Regions from separate parts of the Xanthobacter sediminis genome, predicted to be linked through region 2. Evidence: predicted binding sites of a transcription regulator. Region 2 holds the regulator's gene; each other region holds the start of a gene.

Region 1 (4,275 bases), on a different contig from region 2:
CCCGCGCGCGCCGCCCGGGCCCGCACGCGGGCGTGGGCGTGGGCCTCATAGAGGGGAATCACCTCCTCCGGCGCGCCATCGGCGGCCACCTCCCCGCCGTGCAGCCACACCACGCGGTCGAAGTCCGCGAACAGGCTCAGGTCATGGCTCGCCATGACGACTTGCTGGTTCAGGCCGGCGAGATGACCGGACAGGAGCAGCCGGGTCGGCAGGTCGAGCGCGGAGAAGGGTTCGTCGAGCAGCAGCATCCGTGGCCCGGCGGCGAGGGCCGAGAGGATGCACACGAGCTGCTTCTGCCCCTCGGAAAGCTCATCCACTGCCCGGTCGCCCCAGCCCGCGCAGCCATGCTCGGCCAGCAGGCGCTCGGCGGCGGCGGTGGCGGCGGCCTTGTCGAGCCCCTGTTCCAGGGGGCCGAAGGCGATCTCCTCGCGCACCGTGGGAAAGATGATCTGATGGTCCACGTTCTGGAACACGAAGCCCACCAGCGCCGGCAGCCGGCGGCGATGGCGCCGGCTATCGAGCCCCGCCACCTCCACCGTACCGGCGTCGGGCAGGATCAGCCCGTTGAGCAGGCGCAGCAGCGTGCTCTTGCCCGAGCCGTTATCGCCCACCAGGCCGATGCGGCGCTCGCGGAGCGTGAGGCTGAAGCCGGAAAACACCACGCGCGCACCCCGCGTCACCTCCACCGCATCAAGGCGCGCGCCGGCCTCGGCGGCGGGCGGCGGAGCGGGGCGACGGGCGGAAAAGGGCGGAAACGGCATGGGGCACCTGCGCCCTTCTCGATATACCGATCCCTGCTGCGCGCAAGCCCCGCCGCGCGGCGCGCAGGAGCATGCGGGGCCGGGGCGCCACGCGGACCTTGCCACGGTGGCAGAGCCCGGCGCACAAGATGCAGGCGCGCAGTCCCGGCGCCCTCGGCCGCGCCCGTTCCCCACGTTATCCCTCCCGCAGACCCGCGCCCGGCCGGGCCGGCCAGACCAGAGAGCCGCCATGACCGAAAATGCCGCCCCGCCCGGACTGCCCCTCGGAGCGCCGGTGGAAGGACCGCCCGCCCGCGCCCCCGCTCCCGTCACCCTGGAAGGACACTTCGTGCGGGTCGTTCCGTTCGACGTGGCGCGCCACGGGCCCGACCTCTACGCCCTCTCCCACGGGCCGGAGAAGGAGACCCTCTGGGCCTATCTGAGCGCGGCTCCCTTCCCCGATCTCCACGCCTTTACGCGCCACTATGCGGCGGCGGCCACGAAGGCCGATCCGCTGCTGCTGGCGGTGGAGGATGCGGCGAGCGGGCGCGCGCTGGGGCACGCCACCTATATGCGCGTGGAGACCGGACACCGCGTGGTGGAGGTGGGCAACATCCTCTTCACCCCGCCGCTGCAGCGCCGGCCAGGGGGCACCGAGGCCATGTATCTCATGGCCCGCCACGCCTTCGAGGAGCTGGGCTTCCGCCGTTACGAATGGAAGTGCAACGCCCTCAACCTGCCCTCGCGCCGGGCGGCGGAGCGGCTCGGCTTCACCTTCGAGGGGGTGTTCCGCCAGCACATGATCGTCAAGGGCCGCAACCGCGACACCGCATGGTTCGCGCTGCTGGACCACGAATGGCCCCGCGCGAAGGCCGCGTTCGAGGCCTGGCTCGTGCCGGACAATTTCGACACCGAGGGCCGCCAGCGCCGGCGCCTGGAGGATATCCGCGCGGACCTGCCGGCGCAGGGCTGAGCCTCAGGCCGAAGGTCCGCGCGCTTTTCCCATGGGCCCCTCGGCCAAGCCGGCGCGGCGCCTGAGCGAACCTCACCGGAACCGGTGACGACCGGAGCCTGTCGCCTCAGGCGGCAGCGGGCGCGAAGTCCTGCTCCACCAAAGCGGTGATGGCCTCCCGCAGCTCCGGCAGGAGGCGCCGATAGGCGCGGCGGCGCTCCTGCGGCTGAGGCAGGCGGGAGACATCCTCGAACCCCCAGCCGCGCAGGCGCAGCAGGTGCATCCAGGGCAGGCGGCGCGCGGCGCGGTGCGCGCCCGCCTCCAGCGCCACCACCGCATCCACCCGCGGCGCGCCGGAAAGGGCGAACACCTCCACCGGCTTGGAGGAGAGGCCGTTGGTGGCCACCCCCTCCCGCTCCAGGCAGTCGAGCGCGGCGGGGTCCACCGGCGCGGCGAACGCGGTCGCCGCGCTGAAGGCGCGCACGCGTGCGTAAAGATGCATGGTGAGGGCCTCCGCCATCAGGCTCAGCCCCGCATTGTCGCGGCACACGAAGAGAATGGACGGACGCGTGATCATGAGGCCTCTCCGGTCACGGGATCACCCCGCAGCACCCAGCGGCGATTCGGTTCGGCGGGAACCTAGTCGCGTCCCTCGACGCGGGCATGACAGCCCGCCGTGGCGCAGCCGCAACGGCAAAGACTTTTCCTTCCACGGAGGAGATGCCGCATCTCGCCGCCCAATATCTTGATCGCAAAAGACTATCAGCGGGATTCGACTGAGTTTCGCCGGCGCGGGCGGCGCATTCCACGTCACATTGAACTTGCGTTAACCATTCTGAAGTTGTTCCACGAGATCAATGACATGCTGGCGGGAAAACCGATTCGCGAACTCTTCGCCGGCTGGCAGATGTGGAGGCGAAAATGGCGAAGACGGAAGTCACCAGCGCCGCGGTGAGCAAGATCGCAGCGAAGGCGCTCAAGGATCCCGGCAGCATTACCCATGATGAAATCAAGAAGCTGGCGGCTTCCTGCCTGACCCAGGCGGCGGACAAGCCCAAGGCCGAGAGCAAGGCCGCCGCGCCCAAGCCCGCCGCGCCTGCGAAGGCACCGGTTGCCAAGGCGCCCGTGAAGGCCGCCGCCGCGAACGCCCTCGCGCCCAAGGCCGCTACGCCCAAGAAGACCGCTACGCCCAAGACCGCCGCCCCCGCGAAGGCCGCCGTCGTGAAGAGCACCGCTCCGGCTGAGGAGAAGGCGCCGGCCAAGGCTCCCGCCGTGAAGGCGCCTGCCACGAAGACCGTCGCGGCCAAGCCCGCCAAGGCCCCCGCCAAGGCGGCGCCCGCGCAGGCCGAGGCTCCGGTGGCCGAGAAGCCGACCGCCAAGGCGCCCGCGCCCAAGAAGGCCCCTGCCGCCCGCAAGCCCGCCGCCAAGGCGCCGGCCGCCGCCCCGGCGGTGACGGAAGCTTCGGCCGCCGTCGTCGCCCCCGAGGCTACCAAGCCGGCAGCGCCGGCCAAGGTGGCACCGGCCAAGAGTGCTCCGACGAAGGCTCCGGCCAAAGCACCCGTGAAGGCTGCGGCCAAGCCCGCCGCCGCAAAGGCTCCGGCCAAGGCGCCGAAGAAGAGCTGAAGACAGCGGCGCCGCGCGGCCTCCCGCGGTGCCTGCTTCGAGAAATAGGATCCGGCCGGCGCCACGCGCCGGCCGGATTTTTCATGTCACTGCTGGGGCAGCGGGCCGGCGCGGCCGATGTTGAAGATCTGCACCCGGCGATTGATGGCGGCGTCGGGGTTCTTCGTATCCTGCAGCGCCTCCTCGCCGAGGCCCACGGCCGCGATCCGGCGCGGGTCCACCCGGAAGGTGGTGGTGAGCGCCTGGGCGATGGCGTCTGCGCGCTCCTGGCTGAGCTTCATGTTGTATTCGCGGGTGCCGGTGGCATCCGTGTTGCCCACCACCAGGAACTTGTAGCCCAGCAGCACGGGATTATGCATGGCGTCGGCGATGGAGCCGAGGGTGCGGTAGGACGAGGGCTTCACCATCGCCGAGTTGAGATCGAACTCGATCTCGACGTTGATCTGCGCGAGCTGGTCGAGCTGCAGGGCCAGCGGCGGCCGGCTCTCGGGCGGGCCTTGATACTGCATGTGGGCCTGGGCAAGGCCCCGCAGCGCCTCCGCAGAGACCGTGGGCACGTCGTTCACGGAGCTGGTGAGCCCCTGCACGATCTCGGAATTGGGCGTGAACGCCTGGGCCGCGGCGGGCGTGGCGGCGCCGAGGATGAGCGCCGCGCCCGTGCACAGGGCGGCGAGGGCGGGAGTGATGCTCGAGCGGATCATGGTGCCGGTCTCCTGCTTCTTTGCGGCGCGCATCAGCGGTAGCCGGCGTTGGTGAGGGCGGCGGTGCAGGTCTGGCTCACCACCTTGGACGCCTCCAGCAGGCAGGAGACGAGGTTGCCGTCGCCGGGCACGACACCGGAGCAGAACTCGGCGCGGTCGCGATCGCAGGCCTTGTACACGTCGTGCTGCGCGGCGGCGCGCGCCTCGGTCATCTGGCGGATGGATTCATGGTTGGCGGCGCAGGCGGGAGACAGCTCCG
Region 2 (4,275 bases):
CGGCCTGTTCATCTACTCCCTGCTGGTGGTGCCGCTCGGCGGCTTCTCCGGCTGGGCCGGCTCGCTCGCTCTCGCCATCCTGGTGATCCCGGTGGTGGTGCGCACCACCGAGGACATGCTGAACCTGGTGCCGGTGGGCCTGCGCGAGGCCGCGTTCGCCCTTGGCGCGCCGCAGTGGAAGGTGGTGATGTTCGTGACGTGGCGTGCCGCCCGCGCGGGCATCGTCACCGGCCTGCTGCTCTCCATCGCCCGCGCGGCGGGCGAGACGGCGCCTCTGCTGTTCACCTCGCTCGGCAACAATGCCTGGTCGCTCGACCTTACGAAGCCCATGGCCAGCCTGCCGGTCGCGATCTATCAGTACGCCGGAAGCCCGTTCGATGACTGGGTCGCCCTCGCCTGGGCCGGCGCGCTGCTCATCACCGTCGGTGTGCTCGTGCTGAACGTGGCGTCGCGCCTGGTGCTGGCCCGCGGCCATTGATATCGCCGCCCGGCGCTCCCGCGCCGGGCTGCCCGAGATCCAAGGCCCGGCAGCTCCGGGCACGTAAATTCCAGTGAGGCTCAGATGACGTCTGCGGTCGATCCCACCCTCAGCATCGCCACCTCGGTCGCGGCCCGGCCCGATGCGCCGCCCGCTCCCGCGAAGCTCAAGGTCGACAATCTTCAATTCTACTACGGCCAGAGCCACGCGCTGAAGGGCATCAACTTCGAGATCCCCGAGAAGCGCGTGACCGCCATGATCGGCCCCTCGGGCTGCGGCAAGTCCACGCTGCTGCGCGTGTTCAACCGGATGTACGACCTCTACCCGGGCCAGCGCGCCGAGGGGCAGGTGCTGTTCGATGGCGTGAACATCATCGGCAAGGAGCTCGACTCCACCGTGGTGCGCAGCCGCATCGGCATGGTGTTCCAGAAGCCGACGCCGTTCCCCATGTCCATCTATGACAACATCGCCTTCGGCGTGCGCCTGCACGAGCGGCTGAACAAGTCGCAGATGGACGAGCGCGTGGAATGGTGCCTGCGCAAGGCCGCCATCTGGGACGAGACCAAGGACCGCCTGAACACCTCGGCGCTCGGCATGTCCGGTGGCCAGCAGCAGCGCCTCTGCATCGCCCGCACCATCGCGGTGCGTCCGGAGGTGATCCTGCTCGACGAGCCCACCTCGGCGCTCGACCCTATCTCGACCTCGAAGATCGAGGATCTGATCGACGAGCTGAAGCGCGACTTCACCATCGTCATCGTGACCCATAACATGCAGCAGGCCGCGCGCTGCGCCGACATCACCGCCTTCTTCTACCTGGGCGAGCTGATCGAGGTGGCGCCTTCGGACGTGATCTTCACGAACCCGAAGGAGATCAAGACGCGTGACTACATCACCGGCCGCTTCGGCTGAGGAAAACAGGATGGCGCAGATGCCCGAGCATACCGTGACCTCCTTCGACGTCGAGCTCAAAGAGATCGGCCGCAAGGTGGTGGAGATGGGCGGCCAGGCCGAACGCCTGGTGGCCGACAGCATGACCGCGCTCATCAAGCGCGACATTGCCATCGCGCAGAAGGTCGTCTCGCTCGACGCGGGCGTGGACCAGGTTCAGCGTGACATTGAGGACAAGGCGGTGCTCGTCATCGCCAAGCGCCAGCCGGTGGCGAGCGACCTGCGTGAGATCGTGGCGGCCATCCGCATCGCCAACGATCTCGAGCGCATCGGCGATCTCGCCAAGAACGTCGGCAAGCGGGTGATCGCCATCGAGGGCGAGTACCATCCGCAGAAGCTGGTGCGCGGCGTGGAGCACATGTCGGACCTGGTGCTCGAGCAGCTCAAGGAGGTGCTCGACGCCTACGCCGGCCGCAACGAGGCCAAGGCGCTCGACGTGTGGGGCCGCGACGACGCCATCGACACCATGTACACCTCGCTGTTCCGCGAGCTGCTCACCTACATGATGGAAGATCCGCGCAACATCTCCGTGTGCACGCATCTTCTGTTCTGCGCGAAGAACATCGAGCGCATGGGCGACCACGCGACCAACATCGCGGAAGTCGTCTATTATATGGTGACCGGCCAGGTGCTGCCGGAGAGCCGCCCGAAGGCGGATGCCTCCAGCGACACCACGGTCGTCTTCCCCGGCCAGACCAAGCAGGCCTGAGCCCGGATGCCCTGCCCGCCGCTCCGGCGGGCAGCGGGCCGCGCCGGACCCGCCGCACGGCGGGAGGCTGTGTCGATAAACGTCTCGACGTGGATGGGTGATAGGCTGTGCCGGCGCGTATTCTGATTGTCGAGGACGAAGAGCCGTTGACCCTCCTGCTCCGGTACAATCTGGAGTCGGAGGGCTATGCGGTGGAGAATGTCGGGCGCGGCGACGATGCCGAGACCCGGCTGAGGGAGAGCGTGCCGGATCTCGTCATCCTGGATTGGATGCTGCCCGGGCTTTCGGGCATTGAGCTCTGCCGCCGCCTGCGCACGCGCCCGGAAACGGAGCGCCTCCCGGTCATCATGCTGACCGCCCGCGGCGACGAGACTGAACGTGTGCGCGGCCTTGCCACGGGCGCGGACGACTATGTGGTGAAACCTTTCTCGGTGCCGGAACTGCTGGCGCGCGTGCGCGCGCTGCTGCGCCGTGCGAAGCCGGAGCATGTGGCGACCCTGCTCCGGGCCGGTGACATCGAGCTGGACCGCGAGACCCACCGGGTGCACCGCGCGGGCCGTGAAGTGCACCTTGGGCCGACCGAATTTCGCCTGCTCGAATTCCTGATGCAGAGCCCCGGCCGCGTGTTCTCACGCGAGCAGTTGCTTGATGGCGTGTGGGGCCAGGACGTCTATATCGACGAGCGTACGGTGGACGTGCATGTCGGCCGCCTGCGCAAGGCGATCAACCGCGGGCGCCAGTCGGACCCGATCCGCACGGTGCGGGGTGCCGGCTACTCCTTCAACGAGATGTTCGCGCGGGCGCACTGATGGCCTCTGTCGTCAGGGGGCCACTCGCACTGGCTCGCGGCGATTGTTCTAGGCTATTGACCCCGCGCGTCCTCCGCTCTCCCCGGTAGCGACGTCGCCCGAAATGCGTGAGGTCGTCAAACGGCGACTTGTCACTGTCGGACGTCGCATGGAACGGGTGTGCCGACGGCGGTGTTCGGGGGCGGAAACGGGATCGTGGGCGAATCCTGGGGCAAGCCGGCTTCGCGCGCGCACCGCATGGGTACGTCCGCTCGCCTGTGATGGGCCGCGCGAGGAACAATTGGGGCTGAGGGGCAAGGACGCGCGCTGCGGCACGGCTGGCCTTGCGCCACGCGAGCCTCTGCATGGCGGTTGAAACGCATCGGTCCAAAAGGCTGCAAAGAGCCAGATCGTACGCCACCATGCGCACAAGCACGCATATCGCAGCGCAGGAGAACGACTGGCACACGCGCGCCGGCGAAGCCGGTTCCGGGCATGGCAGCCGGCCGGGCGTGGGCCCGGCCGCGCGATCGTCAGAGGTAGGCGAGGCGCCGGTCGCGACGGCGATCCTGCACCGGCTGGTAGGCGATGCGGGCGTGCTGGGTGCAATAGGGCATTCCCGGATTGCTCTTGCCGCCGCAGAAATAGAAGCTCTCGGTGCCCGGCTCGCCCACCGGCCAGCGGCAGGTGCTCTCCGTGAGGTTCATGATGGTGCAGCGCTGGCCCAGGGACACCACGTTGTCGCTGGCCACGGGCTTCGGGGCAGGGGCCGGAGCCTCCTCGGGGAGGTCGTCGATCTCTGCGGCGAGGGCGGTGTTGCCCTGCACCATGGGACGCTGCGGGCGGGTCTGGTCGCGCGGGCTTTCGGGACGGTTGGGCCGCTGCGGCCGCACCGCCGACGCCGACGACTTCGCGCGGCCGGAAAGTCCCAGCCGGTGCACCTTGCCGATCACCGCGTTGCGGGTGATGTCGCCGAGTTCATTCGCAATCTGGCTCGCGGAGAGGCCTTCGCTCCAGAGCTTCTTCAAGAGTTCGACGCGCTCGTCATTCCAGCTCATCGCTCTTTCTCCATTTGCCGCATCTTGCCGGCGCCGTCTTGTGCCGCGCCGCATTGTCGCCGAATGGCAGCACCGCCATGCTGCCCGAGATCGCCCGGACTCCCTCCTCGGCCCCACATGCCCCAAGCATGTAGAAGGTTAACAACCCATAGGTCCCAGGAAGCTTAATCGCACGAGATCTCGTAGGCGATGTGGCGTACAGTACAATATGGGGCGCGCGGGCGACAGAGTCGGTTAACGCCGGCACGTCGTTTTCCCCAGATCGTTGCCCGCCGGCATCAGGCCCCGCACCCG
Region 3 (4,275 bases), on a different contig from region 2:
GCGACATCTCGGAGGCCGAGTTCTCCAAGCTCGCCGCCGCCGCCCAGACCATGCAGCAGATCCCGCTCTATATCGACGACACCGGCGGCATCTCCATCGCCCAACTGGTGGCGCGCGCGCGGCGGCTGAAGCGCCAGCGCGGGCTCGATTTCATGGTCGTGGACTACCTTCAGCTCCTGTCCGGCTCCGGCAAGTCCGCCTCCCAGGGCCGCGTGCAGGAGATCACGGAGATCACCACCGGCCTCAAGGCCTTGGCGAAGGAGCTGCAAGTGCCCATCATGGCGCTGTCACAGCTTTCGCGTCAGGTGGAAGCGCGAGACGACAAGAGGCCCCAGCTTTCGGACCTTCGCGAATCCGGCTCCATCGAGCAGGACGCCGACGTGGTCATGTTCGTGTTCCGCGAGGAATATTACCTCAAGAACAAGGAACCCAAGCCGGGCACAGAGGAGTGGTTCAAGTGGGAGATCGAGATGAAGGCGGCCGAGAACACGGCCGAAATCATCATCGGGAAGCAGCGCCACGGCCCGACGGGAACGGTGAAGGTGCATTTCGAGCCGCAGTTCACCCGCTTCTCGAACCTGGCGCGGGAAGATCACCTGCCGGAGCGCCATTGAGCGCGGACACCGCGGCCGAGGCCGGCGCCATCCTCACGGTGGATCTCGGCGCCATCGCCGACAACTGGCGCACGCTCGCCGCCCGCGCCGCCCCTGCGGAGTGCGCGGCGGTGGTGAAGGCCAATGCCTACGGCCTCGGCATCGACCGGGTGGCACCGGCCCTGTGGCGCGCCGGCGCGCGCACCTTTTTCGTCGCGCACCTGAAGGAGGCGGTGCACCTGCGCGCCCTCCTGCCCGATGCCGTGATCCACGCGCTGAACGGCCTGCTGCCGGGCACCGCGGCGGCCTTCGTCGCACACGGCATTCGCCCGGTGCTGGGCTCCGAGCCCGAGATCTCCGAATGGGGTGCCCATTGCCGCGCCCTGGGCGCCGATCTGCCCGCCGCCATCCATGTGGACACCGGCATGCATCGCCTCGGCGTCTCGCTGGAGCAGGCCGCGCGCCTTGCGGAAGCACCCGCCGCGCTCGGCTTCACGCCGAGCCTCGTCATGAGCCACCTCGCCTGCGCGGACACGCCGGGCCATGCCCTCACTGCGCGCCAGCGGCAGGTGTTCACCGATGTGGCCCGGCGCTTCGCCGGTGTCCGTGCCTCGCTCGCCAATTCGGCGGGTACTCTGATGGGCGAGGGCTTCCGCTTCGATCTCGTGCGGCCGGGCATCCTGCTCTACGGCGGCGGCGCCATCGCGGGGGAACCGGCCCTGAAGCCCGTTGTGCGCCTTGAGGCGCGGGTGATCCAGGTGAGCCACGCGCCCGCCGGCGAAACGGTGGGCTACGGCGCCACCGAGCGCCTGAAGCGCGACAGCCGCCTCGCCACGGTCCACATCGGCTATGCCGACGGGTTCTTCCGCGCCGCCGGCTCCACCGATGCGCGCAAGGGTGCCGAGGCGGTGCTCGCCGGCCGGCGCTGCCCGCTGGTGGGGCGCATTTCCATGGACCTCGCCACGCTCGACATCACGGACCTGCCGCCGGAGGCCGTGGCCCGCGGCGACACGGCGGTGTTCCTGGGCGAGGGCATCGGCGTGGACGAGCTGGCTCGGAAGGCCGGCACCATCGGCTACGAGGTGCTCACCGCGCTCGGCGGGCGTTACCTGCGCCGCTACATCGGCGGCTGAAGGTCCTCGCGCCCGACCGTCGCCCGCCGGCGGTATCCACGGGCGTCACTCGGGTGTCACGGCCTCCTGGCAACCAAGGGAGGATCGCCGGATGGGCGATCCTCCGATGGTTGAATGGAGACGTTCATGTCGCAAGCCGCGACGCCGCGCCACGCCGCCCCGGCGGGTGGCCAGCACCACGCATCATCCCGCCGCGCGTCCATGGATCGAGACCATGGCCTTCTGGAAATCTTCCTCTTCTTCGCCCTGCTGATCGGCGGGCTGGGCTTCACCGGCTTCTCCATCTGGCGGGACGTTGTGGATTCGGGCACCGACACCCTGGCGGTGCTGCCCTTCATCCTGCTCGTGGTCGCGCTGCTGATCGCGCTCGGCTTCGAGTTCGTGAACGGCTTCCACGATACCGCCAACGCGGTCGCGACCGTCATCTACACCAATTCGCTGCCGGCCCATTTCGCGGTGGTCTGGTCGGGCGCCTGGAACTTCCTCGGCGTGCTCGTGTCGTCGGGCGCGGTGGCGTTCGGCATCGTCTCGCTGCTGCCGGTGGAGCTGATCCTGAACGTGGGCTCCGGCGCCGGCATGGCGATGGTGTTCGCGCTGCTGATCGCGGCCATCGTGTGGAACCTCGGCACCTGGTCTCTCGGCCTGCCGGCGTCGTCCTCCCACACCCTCATCGGCTCCATCATCGGCGTCGGCATCGCCAACCAGATCGTGCAGGGCCGCGACGGCACCTCGGGCGTGGACTGGGGGCAGGCCGCGAACGTGGGCTACGCGCTCCTGTTCTCGCCGCTCATCGGCTTCATCGCCGCCGGCCTGATGCTGCTGACGCTGAAGCTCACCGTGAAGAACCCCGCGCTCTACCGCGCGCCGGAGGGCCACAAGCCGCCGCCGTGGTGGATTCGCGGCCTGCTGGTGCTCACCTGCACCGGCGTGTCCTTCGCCCACGGCTCCAATGACGGGCAGAAGGGCATGGGCCTCATCATGCTGATCCTCATCGGCATCGTGCCCACCGCCTATGCGCTGAACCGCGCGGTGAACGTGGAGGAGGTGGCCCAGTTCCGTGCCATCGCCCAGGCGACGGAAGCCTCGCTGGTGGCCGCTTCCGCCGGCGTTCAGGCCCCGGCCGATCCGCGCGCGGCGCTTACCGCCTTCGTGCGCGACCACGAGCCGACCGCGCAGACCGTGCCGGCCCTCGCCCAGGTGACCCGCGAGATCTCCGACATGGTGGCGACCCACGAGACCCTCGCCCAGGTGCCGGCGGCCTCCGTCTCCAACATGCGCAACGACATGTACCTCGCCTCGGAGACCATCCGGGTGATGAACAAGATCGGCGCGCCGAAGCTGGACGCCACCGCCCGCGACAACCTCGGCGCCTTCAAGCGCCAGCTCGACCAGGCCACGAAGTTCATCCCCATCTGGGTGAAGATCGCGGTCGCCATCGCGCTGGGCCTCGGCACCATGGTGGGCTGGAAGCGCATCGTGGTCACCGTGGGCGAGAAGATCGGCAAGACTCACCTCACCTACGCCCAGGGTGGCGCCGCCGAGGTGGTGGCCATGGCCACCATCGGCGCCGCCGACATGTACGGCCTGCCGGTGTCCACCACCCATGTGCTGTCCTCCGGCGTCGCCGGCACCATGGCGGCCAACAACTCGGGCCTCCAGATGTCCACGGTGCGCAACCTGCTCATGGCCTGGGTGCTCACCCTGCCGGCGGCCATCCTGCTCTCCGGCGGCCTCTACATGGTGCTGCGCCAGATCATGTGACGGCGCAGGCGGAACGATGCGAGACGCGGCCGGAGCGGCACCCCTGCTCCGGCCGCGTCCCGTTTACGGTCCATGAAGCCGCCGCCCCTTGCCGGCACAGGCTTCCCGTACCATTCCTTAAGCAAAAATTAACCATGTCGCGGCCATCATGAAGCCACGCCCGAAGCTGGCTGACGGTCGCAGGTGCTCGATGCGGCGCGCAGGAAAACTGCGCCATGTGTCACGCTCTCCTGCCCGACTTCCCGGCGAATGACCCTGGCGCCTGCGCTTTCGTGGAGAGGCCCCTATGTCGGATCAACTCGATCTTTCTCCGGAACACACCGGTCTCATCGATCGCTTCGTCGCCTCCGGCCGCTTCGAGGGCCCGCAGGCCGTCATCGGCGCCGCCCTGGCGCTGCTCGAAGGCCGCGAGCGCGAGCGCGCCGAGAAGCTGAGCGTGCTGCACGATGCCATCTCCACCGAGATGGAGGCCACCTTCCGCGAGATCGAGCAGCTCATCGCCACCGGCCTCGGCGCCTTCAGCGCGCCGGTCCTGCGCGAGGCCTGCTGAGGTTCCGCCCCCGCCCGCCGGAAACGCCGGGCGATGATGTAAGCTCCCGCCGGGCACGACGGATTCGGCCGCCGTGCCCGAGCGGAACCACCCATGGCCAAGCGTGACCACTCCTTCGTCTGCCAGTCCTGCGGCGCCGTCTACACGCGCTGGCAAGGCAAATGCGACGCCTGTGGCGCCTGGAACACTATTTCGGAAGAGGTCGCCGTCGCGGCCTCCGTGCCCGCCGCCCAGCGCT

Evidence for each region. Region 2 encodes PhoB, which activates phosphate uptake and scavenging genes when phosphate is short. Its sites were predicted from a motif close to TGTCATNNANCTGTCAT; they were not measured.
Region 1: the regulator PhoB is predicted to act here: its motif matches at 2,345-2,361, upstream of V5F61_RS12210 (arsenate-mycothiol transferase ArsC).
Region 3: the regulator PhoB is predicted to act here: its motif matches at 1,770-1,786, upstream of V5F61_RS01520 (inorganic phosphate transporter).

The regions. Positions count from the first base shown of each region.
Region 1 covers NZ_JBAFWH010000008.1:57,431-61,705, reverse strand. The annotation lists gene V5F61_RS12220 (energy-coupling factor ABC transporter ATP-binding protein) at 1-761, opposite strand, end outside; gene V5F61_RS12215 (GNAT family N-acetyltransferase) at 991-1,713, shown strand; gene V5F61_RS12210 (arsenate-mycothiol transferase ArsC) at 1,820-2,269, opposite strand; gene V5F61_RS12205 (hypothetical protein) at 2,614-3,315, shown strand; gene V5F61_RS12200 (OmpA family protein) at 3,402-4,016, opposite strand; gene V5F61_RS12195 (cysteine rich repeat-containing protein) at 4,049-4,275, opposite strand, start outside.
Region 2 covers NZ_JBAFWH010000010.1:97,720-101,994, reverse strand. The annotation lists gene pstA (phosphate ABC transporter permease PstA) at 1-478, shown strand, start outside; gene pstB (phosphate ABC transporter ATP-binding protein PstB) at 563-1,387, shown strand; gene phoU (phosphate signaling complex protein PhoU) at 1,407-2,135, shown strand; gene phoB (phosphate regulon transcriptional regulator PhoB) at 2,243-2,944, shown strand; gene V5F61_RS14510 (GcrA family cell cycle regulator) at 3,457-3,981, opposite strand.
Region 3 covers NZ_JBAFWH010000001.1:384,602-388,876, reverse strand. The annotation lists gene V5F61_RS01530 (replicative DNA helicase) at 1-614, shown strand, start outside; gene alr (alanine racemase) at 611-1,726, shown strand; gene V5F61_RS01520 (inorganic phosphate transporter) at 1,928-3,487, shown strand; gene V5F61_RS01515 (hypothetical protein) at 3,774-4,037, shown strand; gene radA (DNA repair protein RadA) at 4,131-4,275, shown strand, end outside.